DNA from 3 places in the Anaerobacillus sp. ABR4_321 genome. Region 1 is predicted to be linked to each of the others. Evidence: riboswitches for the same ligand, from Rfam matches in the RefSeq annotation. Region 1 holds a riboswitch; each other region holds the start of a gene.
What was found. Region 1 has a riboswitch for lysine ahead of lysA (diaminopimelate decarboxylase). Riboswitches for the same ligand answer to the same signal wherever they lie in the genome.
Positions count from the first base shown of each region.

Region 1 (5,746 bases):
AATTATTCGCCATCGAATACCCATATGCTCCGGTGGAAAAGACAATCATCACGTCCCCTGCGATCGCGCGCTGAAGCTGACAGTCCCAAATCAACATATCACCGGATTCGCAGCACTTTCCTGCGATTGAATACAGGTGATCTTTCGGTTCATTCATTCGATTTACGATCGATGCCTCATACTTTGCGTTATATAAAGCAGGACGAAGATTGTCACTCATCCCCCCATCAACAGCAAGGTAATTCCTTAGTTCCGGAACATTTTTATGAGAGCCAACGGTGTACAATGTAGACCCAGCTTCACCGACAAGAGAGCGGCCAGGTTCAATCCAGATTTCTGGCATCGACATGTTGCTATGCTCGATTTGCTTTTTTACAGCATCCGTCATGGCATCGATGTAGTTCTGAGGAGAGATCGGTTGATCTTCGTGGTTGTATCGAATACCAAACCCGCCACCTAAATTCAGCACCCGGGGCTCATACCCAAACGCTTCATTCCAGCGATGGAGGTAACTATAGATCTTGTCGATCGCCATCACAAATCCTGTCGTTTCAAATATTTGAGATCCGATATGGCAATGAAGGCCAAGCAGGTGAATGTTACTCATTTTTAACGCCGTATCGATCGCTTGCTCTACTTGACCACTCTGTAAATCGAATCCAAACTTTGAATCTTCTTGACCCGTAAGAATATAGTCATGTGTGTGTGCTTCGATCCCAGGCGTTATTCTTAAGAGCACATTCGTTGAAACCTCTTCTTCTGCTGCTAGCTGTTCGAGTAACGAAAGCTCATAAAAGTTATCGACCACAAAACAACCAATCCCAGCTTTTAGAGCCATCCTTATTTCTCTTTCGCTTTTATTGTTACCATGAAAGTGAATCCGGTCGACTGGAAACCCTGCTTGTAAAGCCGTATATAATTCTCCTCCAGAGACAACATCAAGACTCAACCCTTCTTCTTCCGCTAGTTGAATCATCGCAATACAAGAGAATGCTTTACTCGCATACGCAACCTGATAGTTTAATTGCTTTTTCTCGAAAGCCTCTTTAAAGGCTCTTGCTTTCTCTCGAATCAGTGCTACATCATAGACGTACAATGCTGTGCCGTACGTTTTCGCTAGTTCAAACGTATCGACCCCTCCGATTGTATAGTGACCGTTTTCTGAAATTTCTGCTGTGCCAAATAAGTGCACGATATTCTCCCCTCTCGCTTTATTCAGTAAGCGAGCTCCCACTACATAAAAAAACAAACAGCCAACTTATAGATACATTGGCTGTTTTGCTCCGTATCCCCACGAGTTGGATTAGCTCACCACTGCAGTATAGATAACAGTGACAGTCTGCAGCTTATTCAACTACAGCCCAGCAGAAAAAGGATGGACCTTCTTCCACTTCGGCAATTCGACCTTTCAGATACCATCATCGCAACCCATTATATGCTCAGATATCGTACTCATTCTCATTGCGCCTCTATCCCCATTACATTCAATGAGGTCTATTCTATTAAAAATTAAATTATCACACTTTTTAAGATTCAGCAAGTGGTTCGTCCTCTTGCTTCTTTTTATTTTGAGGCTGTGTAATACTCGGTCTAAGCTTCGTCAATGGCACTGAGACTCTGATTAGAATCTGTAAGAACGCCTTTGCGTTAAATGGGACGAACGGCCACAAATACGGTGTATTGAGCGGGCGTAAACTTATTAAAAACAATATCGTCAAAGTAACGCCGATCATGTAGCCTGGGACTCGGAAGAAATAGACGAGAAACAATAATAAGAGCCTGATCAATTTGTTTGCGATTGCAAGCTCATAGCTTGGGGTCGCATAAGAACCGATTGCCGCGATCGACACATAAAGAATGACCTCTGGTACGAATAGACCAACGTCGATGGCGATTTGTCCAATTAGAACCGCTGCGATTAAGCCCATAGCTGTTGAAAGTGGCGTAGGAGTATGGATGGCGGCCATCCTCAAAGTCTCTATACCGAGTTCGGCTAGTACGATTTGAACGAATATCGGAACATTGGTTTTCTCATTCGGTCCGATGAAATCGATCGTTTTTGGAAGTAGTTCCGGTTCATATACGAATAGTAGCCATAGTGGCAAAAGAAGCAATGCAGCAAGCATACCACCAAATCGTACCCATCTAAGAAACGCTCCCGCTAGAGGTGCTTCTCTGTATTCTTCCGCATGCTGAACGTGATGGAAAAATGTCGTAGGCGTGATGATGACACTCGGTGAAGTATCTACGATGATCAGCACATGACCTTCTAATAAATGAGACGCTGCAACGTCGGGTCTTTCCGTATACCTCACCAGAGGGAATGGATTCCCTGCTTGATGCACCAAAAATTCTTCTATCGCTTTATCAGCCATCGGTAGACCATCGATATTGATCTCTTTTAACTTTTTCGTTACGATTTCGACTAGGTTAGGATTTGCCACATCCTCTATATACGTTATGCAAATATCTGTTTTAGAACGTTCTCCAACTTGCATGATCACATTCCTAAGTTTTCCATCACGTATTCTACGACGTGTTAACGCTGTATTTTCAATGATATTCTCTGTGTACCCATCTCTCGAACCGCGGATGACCTTTTCTGTATCGGGCTCTTGTGGTGTTCTGCCAGGATACTTACGAACGTCAATAATGTATGCCTGTTCTTCGCCTTCCATAAAAACAGCGATTAACCCTGAGAGAACTTGATCTACGACTTCATCAAAGGTAGTTACTGTCGACACTTGCTGATGTGGCAAGTGATTATGAATCACTTTTTCAAACTGCGCAGTCAGACGATGATGTTCGTCTGTATACATCAATTCACGCATGATTTCTACTATGATAGATGTATCACAAAGTCCTGTACAGTAGTAAAAGTACACTTCTTTGTTTAATATTCTTATTTTCCGAACGCCTACGTCGAAACTCTTCCCAATACCAATCGACTTTTCCATGAACTTTTCATTTTCTTTTATCTTTTTAAAGATTTTTTGTTTATCCTTCGTTGTTGAACTCATCTATTCCACTCCTTTCTAGAAGAATTTGGACCGCTTTCCTCGTAATCGGTGACCCTTTTGACGGATCATCATAACCTGACATCTTACCAATATCACCAACTCCCACAACAATTGGAAGGTCCAATTTATCAAGGATAGATACCGTGTCTCCATCGATCCTCCCGATTTCCATATCAGGAAGCCCGTTTTTATCGACGCCAAAATGGGTAAGCTCCCCAAACCGGTCGATGGAAACATCCACTTTCGTCCATTCAGAAAAATGGGTTCTCGATGCCACAGCGATCGCTCCTAAAACCTCGATATCCGCATCAGAAGCTACATACTGCATCGCAAGTTCGCCGTATCCTTCACCTTGGTAGCCACTGTCATCAAACATGACAAACACTGGGTCATGAGGGGTTTCAGAAATGAGTGATACGATTTCGTATCCAGCAAGCGGGGTAGGGTTACCAGCCGATTGACTGATACATCTTCCGCCAAGTTCTGAGGCTACTGTTTCAATAGCCTGTTGCGCATATAGATCACCGTCAGTAACAAAAATAACCCTCCGCTTTGTATTCATATCTTCACCCCTTTGGTTTAAACAGTATGGCAACGATAAAACCGAATACGATCGCTGACGAAATACCAGCTGAAGTTAATTGAAAAATCCCCATCCCAATGCCGATAAAGCCGTGTTCTTCACCTTTTTGCATGGCTCCATGGAGCAAAGAATGACCAAAGCTTGTGATCGGAACGGTTGCTCCTGCCCCCGCAAATTCGATCAGCTTATCATAAATTCCAAATCCGTCTAATATCGCACCGGAGACGACGAAGGACGACATAACGTGTGCAGGTGTTAATTTAAAAATGTCTAATAAAAGTTGACCTATCACACAGATAGCTCCTCCGACAGCAAATGCAAGGAAATATTCCATTATTGACCACTTCCTATTCTTTCAAAAACTACAGCATGTGCAATGGCTGGCATGCTTTCTTTCTGTTGAACCATCACGGGACTATGAAGGCACCCTGTTGCAACGACTAAAATCTTGTTGTAGCGCCCTTTTTTCAATAGATCCATAAGATGCCCATACGTTACAACAGCAGAACACGCACATCCACTGCCTCCTGCAAACACTTCTTCTTGATCTGGGCGATAGACCATCAATCCACAGTCATTGTGGTTATTGGTGATGTCATATCCATCTTCTAACAGCAGGTCTCTGACGATTGGTGACCCGACAGCTGATAAGTCACCAGTAGCGATCAAATCGTATTCAGTCGGCTCAATATCAAGATCTTTAAAGTGTGTAGCGATCGTATCGGCTGCAGCAGGCGCCATCGCAGATCCCATATCGAATGGGTCTTTCACCCCCCAATCCACCACTCTTCCAACTGTCGCTGCAGTAATTCTGATATCAGAAGCATCAGTACTGATTAAAACGGCACCTGCACCTGTTACTGTCGCGGTTGCAGTTCCTGGCTTTTGGCCTCCATATTCAGTAGGGTACCGAAACTGCCTTTCAGCAGTCGCATTATGACTACTAACCCCAGCTACAGCAGATGTCGCAAAACCTCCCTCTACTAAAGAGGATGCTACTGCAAGGGATTCCATTGAGGTCGAGCATGCCCCGAATACACCTAGGAAGGGAATTTGTAGTGCCCTTGCAGAATAGGTCGCACTTACGATCTGATTTAAAAGATCTCCAGACACATAAATGTCTACATCTTCTTTAGAAAAACCTTTTTTGCTTAAACAGTTCGTAATCGAGTCTTCCAGAAGCTTTCTTTCGGCTAACTCCCAATTCTCCTCATTACAATGAAGATTGTCATAGGTCACATCGAAACATTCACCTAAAGGACCTTCAGCCTCCTTAGGACCAACTGCTGTGCCAACAGATTGTACATATACGTTAGAGAACTTCCACGTTTGTTTTCCAATTTTCATTCGACTCTCTCCTTACTTACAACAACGCTCTGAAAATTAGCCGGACAATTCCTACCAAATAAGCTGCAACAACCCCGAAAACGATGACAGACCCAGCGAGCTTAAACATGTTCGTTGCGACCCCTAAAACGATCCCTTCACTTTTATGTTCGAGAGCAGCACTTGTGATCGAATTCGCAAAACCTGTTACAGGAACAGCTGAACCCGCACCCGCAAACTGTCCTATCTTATCGTATACACCAAAACCAGTAAGTAAAGCTGAGATAAGGATAAGCGTAGCAACTGTTGGGTTTCCTGCATTTTTTTCAGAAAAATCGAATACACTCATGTAGAAATTCTGAATCCCTTGACCAAATGCACAAATTGCGCCTCCCACCAAAAAAGCTTTTAATGAATTCCAAACATAAGGTGTTTTAGGATGATAATTCTTAATATTTTTCGAATATTGTTCCTGGTCGTGTAACGACATTTAAAACCCTCCATCTACAAAGACTGTCCAATGAAATAGTGAACCGAAGATCTTTCCTAATACGATAGCCATCAATAATAAAAGGATTTTATCGATAAATCCAATTCGTTTCGTAAGAATTGGAAGCACGTTTAGGACTTCTGTTAGAGCTGCCGCAAGCATTCCTATAAAAATTCCTGCGAGAAGCCCAACCGGCACCATGAGGATCTTAGGTAACCCTAAGATTGGATTTCTTAATGATAGCCAGCTCGCTGTAACAGCCCCAACGATGATTGCCCACTCATAGAACTTGATCAGATGCCTTGTTTTTGTTATTTGAGTTAAACG
Region 1 is NZ_JBSWTK010000001.1:2,259,417-2,265,162, reverse strand. Features, by position in the region: gene lysA (diaminopimelate decarboxylase) at 1-1,192, opposite strand, end outside; lysine riboswitch at 1,297-1,480, opposite strand; gene ACXADT_RS11710 (spore germination protein) at 1,527-3,020, opposite strand; gene spoVAEA (stage V sporulation protein SpoVABEA) at 2,998-3,582, opposite strand; gene spoVAE (stage V sporulation protein AE) at 3,587-3,937, opposite strand; gene spoVAD (stage V sporulation protein AD) at 3,937-4,950, opposite strand; gene spoVAC (stage V sporulation protein AC) at 4,967-5,419, opposite strand; gene ACXADT_RS11685 (stage V sporulation protein AB) at 5,420-5,746, opposite strand, start outside.

Region 2 (5,746 bases), 400 kb from region 1:
ATAGGGGAACATAGATGCGCCTTGAATGGGTAGAGAGGTGAGATAGCGTGGAACAATTTTTGAAAAATAAGCTAGCTGTTCTACCCGATCAGCCTGGCTGTTATTTGATGAAAGATCGTCAAGGGACGATTATTTATGTTGGAAAGGCAAAGGTACTTAAGAACCGAGTGCGTTCCTATTTTTCAGGAGCACATGATGGTAAGACGCAGAGGCTAGTTGGAGAGATCCGCGACTTCGAATATATCGTTACTTCAACTGATTTAGAAGCACTTATCCTTGAACTAAATCTAATAAAGAAACATGATCCAAAATATAATGTGATGCTGAAAGATGATAAGAGCTATCCATATATCAAGATTACGGCTGAAGAACAACCTCGACTCATCACAACAAGAAAAATAAAAAAAGACAAAGGTAAGTACTTTGGTCCATATCCGAATGCTTATGCTGCGAGTGCTACAAAGAAATTGCTCGATCGTATCTATCCGCTCAGAAAGTGCCGAAAGATGCCAGATCGAGTCTGTTTGTATTACCACATCGGCCAGTGTCTTGCGCCTTGTGTAAAAGAAGTTACGAAAGAGCAGAACAAAGAAATGATCGACGGGATCACGAAGTTTTTAAATGGTGGTCACCATGAGGTCAAACAGGATTTAGAACGTAAGATGGTGAGCGCTTCTGAAAACCTGGACTTTGAGCGTGCGAAGGAATACCGTGATCTCATGTACCATATTGAAAAAGTGATGGAAGCTCAAACGATTCAAACAAACGATGGCCTCGATCGTGATATCTTTGGATATAGTTTTGATAAAGGCTGGATGTGTGTTCAGGTCTTCTTTGTCCGTCAGGGGAAACTCATAGAACGAGATGTCTCGCTCTTCCCGTTCTATAATGAGCCTGAGGAGGACTTTTTAACATACCTTGGTCAGTTTTATCTACAGAAGAACCACCCTAAGCCTAAGGAGATCCTTTTACCTAATACAATCGATGCTCAATTAGCAGAAGATCTTCTTCACATCCCAGTACAACAGCCGAAAAGAGGAAAGAAGAAAGAGCTAGTTGAATTGACGATAAAGAATGCTAACATCGCACTCAATGAAAAGTTTTCTCTGATTGAGCGAGATGAGAAAAGAACGATCAATGCGGTTGAGAACCTTGGTGAACAATTAGGAATAGAAGCACCTCTTCGAATAGAGGCATTCGATAATTCGAATATTCAAGGAACAAACCCGGTTTCAGCGATGGTTGTGTTTTTAGATGGTAAACCGAAGAAGAATGAATATCGAAAATACAAGATAAAAACAGTAGAGGGTCCAAACGATGTTGGCTCGATGAAAGAGGTCGTTAGGAGAAGATACACAAGGTTACTTAAAGAAGATGGACCACTCCCAGATTTAATTATTATCGATGGCGGCATCGCTCAGATTCAAGCATCAAAAGACGTTCTAGAAAATGAGCTTGGTCTAGATATTCCGGTTTGTTCGTTAACGAAAGATGAGAAGCACCGAACATCCCACTTATTGATCGGAGACCCTCCAGAGGATGTGTACCTTCCTAGAAATAGTCAGGAGTTCTATTTACTTCAGCGAATTCAAGATGAAGTCCACCGTTTTGCGATATCGTTCCATCGTCAGCTCCGTGGAAAATCCATGCTGAAATCTAGTTTGGATGAAGTCCCAGGTATCGGACAGAAGCGTAAAAAGAAACTCTTAAATTATTTTGGATCGATCAAGAAAATGAAGGAAGCTGGCGTAGATGGTCTACAAGAGGCTGGTTTACCGAAGAATGTTGCTGAAGAATTGATGGCTCGTTTCAAACAAAAAGAAAATTAATTACGAAATTGTATTGCGGCGTAACTCATAGTTCGTTATAATAGTGAAAATTTAATAGTTCCACACTTCGATAAATTGAAGTGATGGTAGAGGCGCAAAAACCATCAGTATACCCAATGAGAGTGATAAGACTTGTTGACGTGGGTGGAAAGGGGAATTTGCCGAAGCGAACAGGTGCTTATACACCTTAAGCTGGACCTGCATTGAAGAAGTGCAGAGCTGTCATTCAATTCCTTCCCGGGGGTTGAATGGAGGACTATCTCACACAGGGACGTTTTCTTGAATTATGAAAACAACAGTGAGGTTTTTCTCATTGTTGTTTTTTTCTATATAGAGAGCCTAAATTACTTATTCAAGAAACTAGTTGTGAGTGAGAAATACAGTTATAGAGTGGAAAGGATGGAGAGAGTGGGACTTCGAGTAATGAAATTTGGTGGAACATCTGTTGGAGATGTCGAAAAAGTAAAGAACGTCGCATCGAGGCTTGCTGAAGCAGTTGATGCAGGGGATGAAGTTGTAGCAGTTGTTTCTGCTATGGGGAAAACCACAGATGAACTAGTGGGTTTATCAAAAAGCATCACAAATAATCCCTCCAAAAGAGAACTAGACATGCTGCTTACAACCGGAGAGCAAGTAACAACCGCTCTTCTTGCAATGGCGCTTCATGAGAAGGGTTACGAAGCCGTCTCACTTACAGGGTGGCAAGCAGGACTTAAAACAGAATCTGTCCATGGAAACGCGAGGATTTTGGATATTGATGCCAAAAGGATGAATCAGCATCTTGCAGAAGGAAAGATCGTCATCGTTGCTGGCTTCCAGGGTCTTTCTGACACAGATGACATCGCGACATTGGGTAGAGGAGGATCTGATACTACTGCTGTTGCGATCGGGGCTGCACTGAAAGCAGAGCGATGTGAAATATACACAGATGTAGATGGGGTCTATACAACTGATCCTAGATACGTAAAAGGCGCCCGTAAACTGTCAACGATTTCTTATGATGAAATGCTCGAATTGGCAAACCTTGGTGCGGGGGTTCTTCATCCTAGAGCGGTGGAGTTCGCGAAGAATTATAATATTCCACTCGAGGTACGCTCAAGTTTTACAAACGAAGTAGGAACCATAATTGAGGAGGTCGCATCCATGGAACAGAATTTGGTAGTGAGAGGGCTTGCGTTCGAAAGCAATGTGACAAAAATAACGATATCTGGTCTTCCGAATGAAATCACGACACTTCCATCGTTGTTTTCATCCCTTGCATCGAATGGAATTAATGTAGATATCATCATTCAGAGTACGAGTGAGAAGAATACGACGAGTATATCGTTCTCAATCGAAACAGCTTCACTTGAGTTAACGCTAGATGTTCTGCGTCGCCTTGAAGTCAAACTACCATATGAAAACATTTTCTATGAGTCTGGACTTTCGAAAGTATCCATCGTTGGATCAGGTATGATCTCAAATCCCGGTGTAGCTGCACAGATGTTTGAAGTTCTTGCTGAACATGATGTTGAGATCAAAATGGTAAGCACATCTGAAATTAAGGTATCTACAATCGTACCTGAGGATAAAATGATCTATGCGATCGAGACATTACACGATCAATTCCAGTTGGATGAAAGAACACCAGTTAAGCAGTTATAAAAAAATAAGGAGGCCACCTTGGCCTCCCTTTTTACAATCATGATTCGATTTTATCTTTCGGATCCCATTTGATTGTGATTTGGATTTCGTTTTTCTTGCTCGTTTCATAAGCTTCCGTTATGCACTGCAGCATGTATTGAAATTGTTCAGCAAGAAAACCAGCTTCTAACTGATAACAATCATTTCGACTAGTTTTTTTTCTTTCTTCTATTAATGGTGACTGAAGTAAGTAAGAGACCTCATTCTTTTTTTCTTGTGCGATGGTTAGAGCACCCCATCCTGCATCTTTAAAAAATTGCTCGATTTCTTCTCTCGTAGATAGAGGGAATTTTCTCGCGATATCTTTACCAGTCCAATAAAGAATGTTCGCTTGTTCAGTCCCTAATAGCTCAGGAAGAAGAACTTCTCTAAAAAGCTCATATCCAAAAGCTGTTGTGGTTACTTCATGACTATAATCGATGGTATTCGTGCGCTTTTTAAACATAAACTCCTCCAATTCGTCTCATATCATTATAACGGTTTGGAAGCGATTCCTCCATACATACAGGAAAAGAGAGGAATAATATCCTAGCAAATTTCATCTAGGAATTTAGAAAACTCAAAATGTACGCGTTTTCTTGACGCTCCTAAATGATGGGAGTACAATGAATATGTCACATATAAATCGACAGAAAGCGATGATTTCTGTGCATGCAAAGGCTTTTATAGTAGAATATGCAGTGGCAGATGGTAGCTTAACAACTTAAAAGGGGGACACACAAAACATGGCCGCAAGTCGAGACTTTGTCAGCCGAAAATTGCATTCGCTTCTAGGAGTAATTCCGCTGGGACTCTATGTTACGCAGCATCTAACAGTAAACCACTTCGCAACGAGAGGTCCAGAGGCATTTAACGAAGCTGCTCATTTCATGGAATCTTTACCATTCAGGTATCTCCTTGAAATCTTTGTTATTTTCTTACCGCTATTATTCCATGCGATTTATGGTGTTTATATCGCATTTCAATCCAAGAATAACGTAAGTAGATATGGCTATCTACGAAATTGGATGTTTTATATGCAGCGGATCTCAGGGATAATTGTTTTAATTTTCGTAACCTGGCATGTATGGCAAACTAGAATTCAGGCTGCGATGGGTGCAGAAGTTAACTATCAGATGATGGTGGACATACTAGCTAATCCTTGGATGATGATCTTCTACATCGTTGGAGTAATTGGTACAGTATTCCACTTTGCGAATGGTCTATGGTCCTTCTTCGTAAGCTGGGGCTTTACAGTAACACCGAAATCTCAGCGTGCAATGACATATGTAACAATGGCTATTTTTCTTGCTCTTTCAGTCGTTGGTATACGCGCGCTTTTCGCATTTGTTTAAGCAACAAACGAACTGTCTTCACCACCATACTGAAAGGGTACATATCCTTCAGTAAGAGCTAGCAATTAAGGGGGAACCGTTCTTATGAGTAATGGTAAAATTATTGTAGTCGGAGGCGGATTAGCCGGTTTAATGGCTACTATTAAAGCCGCTGAAGCTGGAGTTAGTGTCGATCTCATTTCGATCGTTCCGGTTAAGCGTTCTCACTCTGTTTGTGCACAGGGGGGAATTAACGGAGCTGTTAATACAAAAGGAGAGGGAGACTCTCCTTGGGAACATTTCGACGATACTGTCTACGGAGGAGATTTCCTAGCGAATCAACCTCCTGTTAAGGCGATGTGTGATGCAGCGCCTGGAATCATCCACTTGATGGACCGCATGGGTGTTATGTTCAACAGAACGCCTGAAGGACTTCTTGACTTTCGTCGCTTTGGTGGTACACAGCATCACCGTACTGCTTTTGCGGGTGCAACGACAGGTCAACAACTGCTTTATGCGCTTGATGAGCAGGTGCGTCGCCATGAAGTAGCCGGCCTTGTTAATAAATACGAAGGCTGGGAATTCTTATCCGCTATTATCGATGACAGCGGAGTGTGTCGCGGAATGGTTGGTGAAAACCTAACAACTTCCGAAATTAGAAGTTTTAAAGCTGATGCAGTCATCATGGCTACTGGTGGTCCGGGAATCATTTTTGGTAAGAGTACAAACTCTGTCATCAATACTGGTTCTGCTGCTGGAGCTCTTTATCAGCAGGGTGCGATCTACTCGAATGGTGAATTTATTCAAATCCATCCAACAGCAATCCCAGGAGACGATAAACTCCGTCTTATGAGTGAGTCTGCTCGTGGTGAGGGTGGACGAGTATGGACATACAAAGATGGTAAACCATGGTACTTCCTT
Region 2 is NZ_JBSWTK010000001.1:1,859,872-1,865,617, forward strand. Features, by position in the region: gene uvrC (excinuclease ABC subunit UvrC) at 108-1,829, shown strand; lysine riboswitch at 1,909-2,096, shown strand; gene ACXADT_RS09555 (aspartate kinase) at 2,238-3,473, shown strand; gene ACXADT_RS09560 (YslB family protein) at 3,511-3,957, opposite strand; gene ACXADT_RS09565 (succinate dehydrogenase cytochrome b558 subunit) at 4,238-4,846, shown strand; gene sdhA (succinate dehydrogenase flavoprotein subunit) at 4,931-5,746, shown strand, end outside.
Region 2: linked by a shared signal. The riboswitch ahead of ACXADT_RS09555 (aspartate kinase) and the one ahead of lysA (diaminopimelate decarboxylase) in region 1 are both predicted to bind lysine.

Region 3 (5,746 bases), 800 kb from region 1:
CAAGACCTACAAACGCAATACCAAACTGATTGATGAAGTAATCCGCTGCATCTAGGAAGAACAATCCACCTTGTGTCGCGAACAAGATCGAGATGAGTGATGCGACACCACCACCGATCAATACAGCTTTCGTACGAGAAATGCCAAACTTTTCAGAGATACCAGCAACGTACGTTTCTGAAATTGAGATTAGTGAAGATAATCCAGCAAGTACGAGTGATGCAAAGAAAAGGAATCCAAACATACCATTCAGTGCAGGGAACTCATTGATAATTTGAGGGAATACGACGAACGCTAGTCCGACTCCTCCGCTTACAACTTCATCGACACCTAGACCTTGTTGAGTAGCCATAAATCCTAATGCGGAGAATACTCCGATACCTGCTAAAAGCTCGAATGAAGAGTTACCAAACCCTGTAATAAACGCATTGTTCGTAATATCAGATTTCTTCGGAAGATAGCTTGAATACGTAATCATAATAGCAAAAGCAATCGATAAACTGAAGAAGATCTGTCCATACGCTGCTACCCAAACACTACCGGACGTAATGGAGTCAAAATTCGGTGTAAAGAATGCACTTAAACCTTCAGCTGCCCCAGGAAGCGTCACAGCTCTAATTACGATGATTAAGAAAAGCACGATCAACGTAGGGATAAAGATTTTGTTCGCACGTTCGATTCCTTTCTTAACCCCTGCAAGAAGAACGCCTAGCGTAATAATCCAAACTGCCACAAGCGGAATGAATACTCCTGGCACAAGGCTACCTGTTTCACCAGGATTAACAGTCAGCTGCAGATAGTCATTGAATAGGAAGCCTTCTGTGTCTGAACCCCAGCTCAAATTGAATGCAAAATAGCTATAAGAAATTGCCCAACCTATAATGACCGCATAATACGTAGAAATAACAAACGCAACAATAACGCCCCACCAACCGAGCCATTCGGTCTTTTTATTCATTCTGAAGAACGAAAGCGGAGCTGAACCTCTGAACTTATGGCCAATCGTAAACTCCAAAATAAGAATCGGAATACCCGCAGTTATTAGTGCAAATAAATATGGTATAAAAAATGCCCCTCCACCGTTGTCATATGCAACGGCTGGAAACCTCCAAATGTTACCTAGTCCGATTGCAGAACCAACAGCTGCTAAGATAAAGCCAGCTCTCGTTCCCCACTGAGCTCTTTTTTCCACTAGTATTACCCCCTTAGACGTTGTAACCCTTCTCCTTGTTCTCCTCCTTCCAGAAAAAGGTTTAGATTTTTAATTAAATTCTGATTATTTTGTTTATAGTATATCTAGTACTATTGGCCATGTCAAAGCAATCTTTCAGATAATTTGTAAAATCACTTCGAAAATTAGCCAAAAACACCCCTTTTTTGTAGGATGACATAAAAAAAACAGGAGGATGGTCCCCCCTGTTCGATTATTCGTTAACGGCTTCAACCGTACGATTTTCGTATTTTGTTTTTAGTATATAGACAACAACCGCAAAAACTACTGCTGTTGCAAGCAGCCCAGCAATCGAGCTTCCTGTAAACCCAAGTACAAGATAGCCTACGAGCGCGATTCCAGCTACAGTCAGAGCATAAGGAAGCTGTGTCAACACATGGTCGATATGATGGCTTCCCGCGCCTGTAGAAGAAAGGATCGTTGTATCAGAAATCGGCGAGCAGTGATCTCCAAACACCGCTCCCGCTAGTACAGCGGCTAGTACAGGTAGCATATAGGTTGGGTCTGTCGCAGCAGCGATTTCTCCAGCAATCGGAAGCATAATACCGAATGTTCCCCATGATGTTCCAGTAGCAAATGCCATTACGCCTGCTAATAAGAACAAGATTGCTGGAAGAAAACCGATGGCTATATGCTGATCAACTAGACCAGCTAGATATTTACCTGTTCCAAGTGTTCCGATAATCTCGATCAACGTCCATGCAAAGAGAAGGATGTAAACTGCAGGAAGCATCGATTTGATTCCTTCAACGACACCTTTTCCAAACGCTGCTCCTCCCATGTTCTTAAAGAAGAAGAACACTAGAGACGTACCTAAACCGATCAAACCACCGTATAATAACGAAGCTGCAACATCTGTATTTTCAAAAATCGTTAACGGCGTTACGGCAGCATCCGTTCCACTCACTGCCTGAATACCTGTGATGATCATAAAGATGACCGTACCTGCGATCAGCATAATGATTGGCCAAGCAAGATCTGCTACTTTCCCCTTATCACTTTCAGGTAAGCCAGTTGTTTCCCCTGGTACAGCACCTTTTGAAGGGTCGAGTACTTCTCCTGTTTTTTGTGCACGGTTTTCATGAACTCTCATTGCCTTAAGGTTAATATCGAAATAGCTTACGAAGAAAACCATTCCAAGTGCGAAGATCGCATATAAATTCATAGGAATCATTTTTATGAAAGCTTCTAAAGCACCAACACCAACGATGCTATGTGTAGTAAGAATACCACCTATAATTGCAATAATATAAGCTCCCCAGCTAGAAATAGGGGAAATGATACACATCGGGGCAGCAGTTGAATCGATGATGTAAGAAAGCTTGGCTCTCGAAACTTTGTGCCTGTCTGTAATAGGACGACTAACATTCCCAACCGCTAGAGAATTGAAGTAATCATCGATAAAAATAATAACTCCAAAGACTGCAGTAACGATCTGAGCACCAGTTCGCGTTTTCACTCGTTTCATGGCCCACTCACCGAACGCTCGGCTACCACCTGAAATTGAAATAAATGCAGTCATCATGCCTAATAGAAGTAAGAAGAAAATAATATACATGTTCCAGGTATTTAACCCACCGTCAGAAATAAAAATGCCCTTCACAATCGTATAGATTTCTTTAATAGAACCACCAATACTCCAGTCGTTGATCATCAACGCACCAAGGATAATTCCCACCCCTAGTGAAGGCAATACCTTCCTGGTTGCCACTACCATCAATAATGCGATGAGCGGCGGAATAATCGAATAAATCGTATTTTCCATATTCACCATCCTTTTCAAGTTATGGTTCACTACTTTTGGATAAACAAAAAAACGGCCAATGAAAGGATATGGTCCTATCATTGCCCGTTTTGCGGTTACAATGTCAAGTGTCCATCCCGATCAGTAGTTCTCCATTATAAGTAAGCCTCATAATGACAGTTCGACATTTATTCAATGTCGCCCCAACAAAAATAATGTGACGATTATTTCTGCTTCGGCAGATCTCCCTTTCGATGCTGATCATAGATGTCATTCTCCCAACACGTACTTATGAGTATCTGCTCCTCTACCTCATCGTATAAGATAAGGAACATTATTTAGTTTAATACAATTCGTTATTATAGCTTAGTTCTAAGTGCTATGCAAACACAATTTATTCCATTCCTCCAATATCGATAGCCGGATCAGGCAATCCTGTACCAGATCCATTATTGTAGAAGTTCGGCACATCTCCCTTTATAAACGTTGCAATAACAGGAATATCCGTTGTGACGACATCTGAATCTGTAGCAAATGGAATAACGATTTTCACATGCACTTCGATATGGACGCGAATATCAACCCAAGTGTTGTTGATCCCTACTTGCTGAATGTTATGTTTGATATCAGACTTTACTTCTCCAATCGCTGTAAATCTCACAGGAACTTTTGGTCCAAAGTTCGCGAGTAACGTATTGTTAAACGCTTGCCCAATCGGAATGTTATGGATGATTCCTTTACTTAATGGTACATCTTCATCAACTTGAAGCTCGACCCCATTTTCCTCTGCCCAATAATCGATCGAGTTATCTTCAACGCTCTTTAAGAACTTTTGCACTTTATCTGTCGATTGAGCAAGTACTTTATTTACAGCGCTTTGGTTAATTTGGACGATATCTACTTGGTTAACCGTTTCTTTTTTGATCAGCTCTTCTGTGCTATCTGCTTCTTCAACGATTTTTTTGTTGATGGCCTGGTTAATCGCGAGTGTTGCGATTCGGTTCGTTTCTGTTCTAGCTATTTCGATAAGAGTAGGCTTAATACCTTTTTCAACGATCCATAGTCCTTGAACTGTCATAAAAATAAATAGAATGAACGAGATAACAAACACATATCGAAAAGGAAGCGGACCTTTTCGAATGAACCTTCTTCGAGTTCGGAACAAGCCAATATCCTCCCTTCTCCTCAACATGTATATGCGAAGAAGGAAAGAAGTATGGACATATTTTCCCTAAAGAAAAACCACAGCCCGCAAGCTGTGGTTTTTCTTATAACATTTTGAGCATCGCATCTCTTCCGATGGTTCCTACTTTGATGCCCCTTGCCTCTGCTTCAAGCGTTACAGATTCAAGTGGTGCTTCTAGCAGCTGTTCGATAGACCTTACACCAACAGCTCTGCCTGCAATGATTTTGCGATCACTTAACTTTTCATTAAGTAACGCAATATCCAGTGCTCCACACATGATGTAGCCATTTTCATTTGTAACAGCAAGAAAATTGGTCTTAGGTAGTTTCATGCTAATCGCTGTAAATGGATGACCATCGATCATGATAGGTGTAACATTGATCACGTATCCTCCGCCTCCTGACTCACAAGTTGTCATTCTATTTATATGAGCGCGGAGGCATGTTTGACAATCAAAGATTAATATCTGTTCTCAAGTCTAAATGCAAGAAGATCCCGAAGCATTTCTGGTAAGTAGTACTTCTTCTTAGCGTGCTTCATCTGCGGATAAAATTTTCCGAAGGTGAACATATCCGCCGTAGCCACTGAATATTCTTTTTCTGGAGATAGCTGATGACCGTTATGGAGAATTTCTGTTACGTGATGAAGACCATCATCCATTACGACTGTTTTCACTTCGAGTCCATCAAAAGCCATGATACCCATGACTTCTCCTCTGAAACCTAATCCTTTAAACGTTAAATGCACGAGTTCGTCAGACATTGCATATGCGACGATCTCACGTAATTCACTTCCTTTTAGAATAACTTTACATGGATTGACTGGGTGTGGACATATACGATGAAGGTCTTCTCTCGACACCTTCCCTTCACTTAATCCATCAAGTAGCATACCCGAATTGATCATTCCAATATCAGCATTGCACCATTCTCTAAGAGCAGCAGAGAGCTCGTCAGGAAGGACAGAGCGCCTGAACCACTCTGCTTCTAGAGGTTGTTCGAGGCGGCACACGACCTCGTCTAATAAGTTTTGTGCATTCGCTCCTAATCGATCTAGCTGTTCCTTTGTCGCTTGATCTTCTTTATGATCACGCACAGAAATCGCATAAGCTTCTGCCTCAACTAATTTGCACTGTTCAGTATCATAGTTCAGGACGACTTCTCCTACATAATTTCCATTCTTACCTGCTTGAGTAATCAACGTTCCATTTACATTCATTCCATGCTTAAGAACGTGATGGGTATGAGAGCCGATGATCACATCGATTCCTTCAATATCCGTTGCAATCTGCTCGTCGTTCCCAAGTCCCATATGTGACATCAACACGACTACATCAGCTTTCGAACGTACTTCATCAACCACCTTTTGCAGCATTTCCCATGGTGATTGTATCGACCAGCCGAGGAGACTATAGAATTGTTCATATGGAATCGTTATCCCGATTAGTCCGACCTTAACGCCATCTTTCTCATCGATCGCGTACGGAACTGCCCAGGCAGGTCTTGCTCCATCAGAGTGAAACAAGTTCGACACGATGACTTGAAAATTGGCATCAGTGTATAGCTCTTCCAATTCTTGCTTTGAA
Region 3 is NZ_JBSWTK010000001.1:1,460,466-1,466,211, reverse strand. Features, by position in the region: gene ACXADT_RS07595 (sodium-dependent transporter) at 1-1,192, opposite strand, end outside; gene ACXADT_RS07590 (Na+/H+ antiporter NhaC family protein) at 1,425-2,996, opposite strand; lysine riboswitch at 3,113-3,293, opposite strand; gene yunB (sporulation protein YunB) at 3,370-4,140, opposite strand; gene ACXADT_RS07580 (YunC family protein) at 4,244-4,546, opposite strand; gene ACXADT_RS07575 (bifunctional metallophosphatase/5'-nucleotidase) at 4,621-5,746, opposite strand, start outside.
Region 3: linked by a shared signal. The riboswitch ahead of ACXADT_RS07590 (Na+/H+ antiporter NhaC family protein) and the one ahead of lysA (diaminopimelate decarboxylase) in region 1 are both predicted to bind lysine.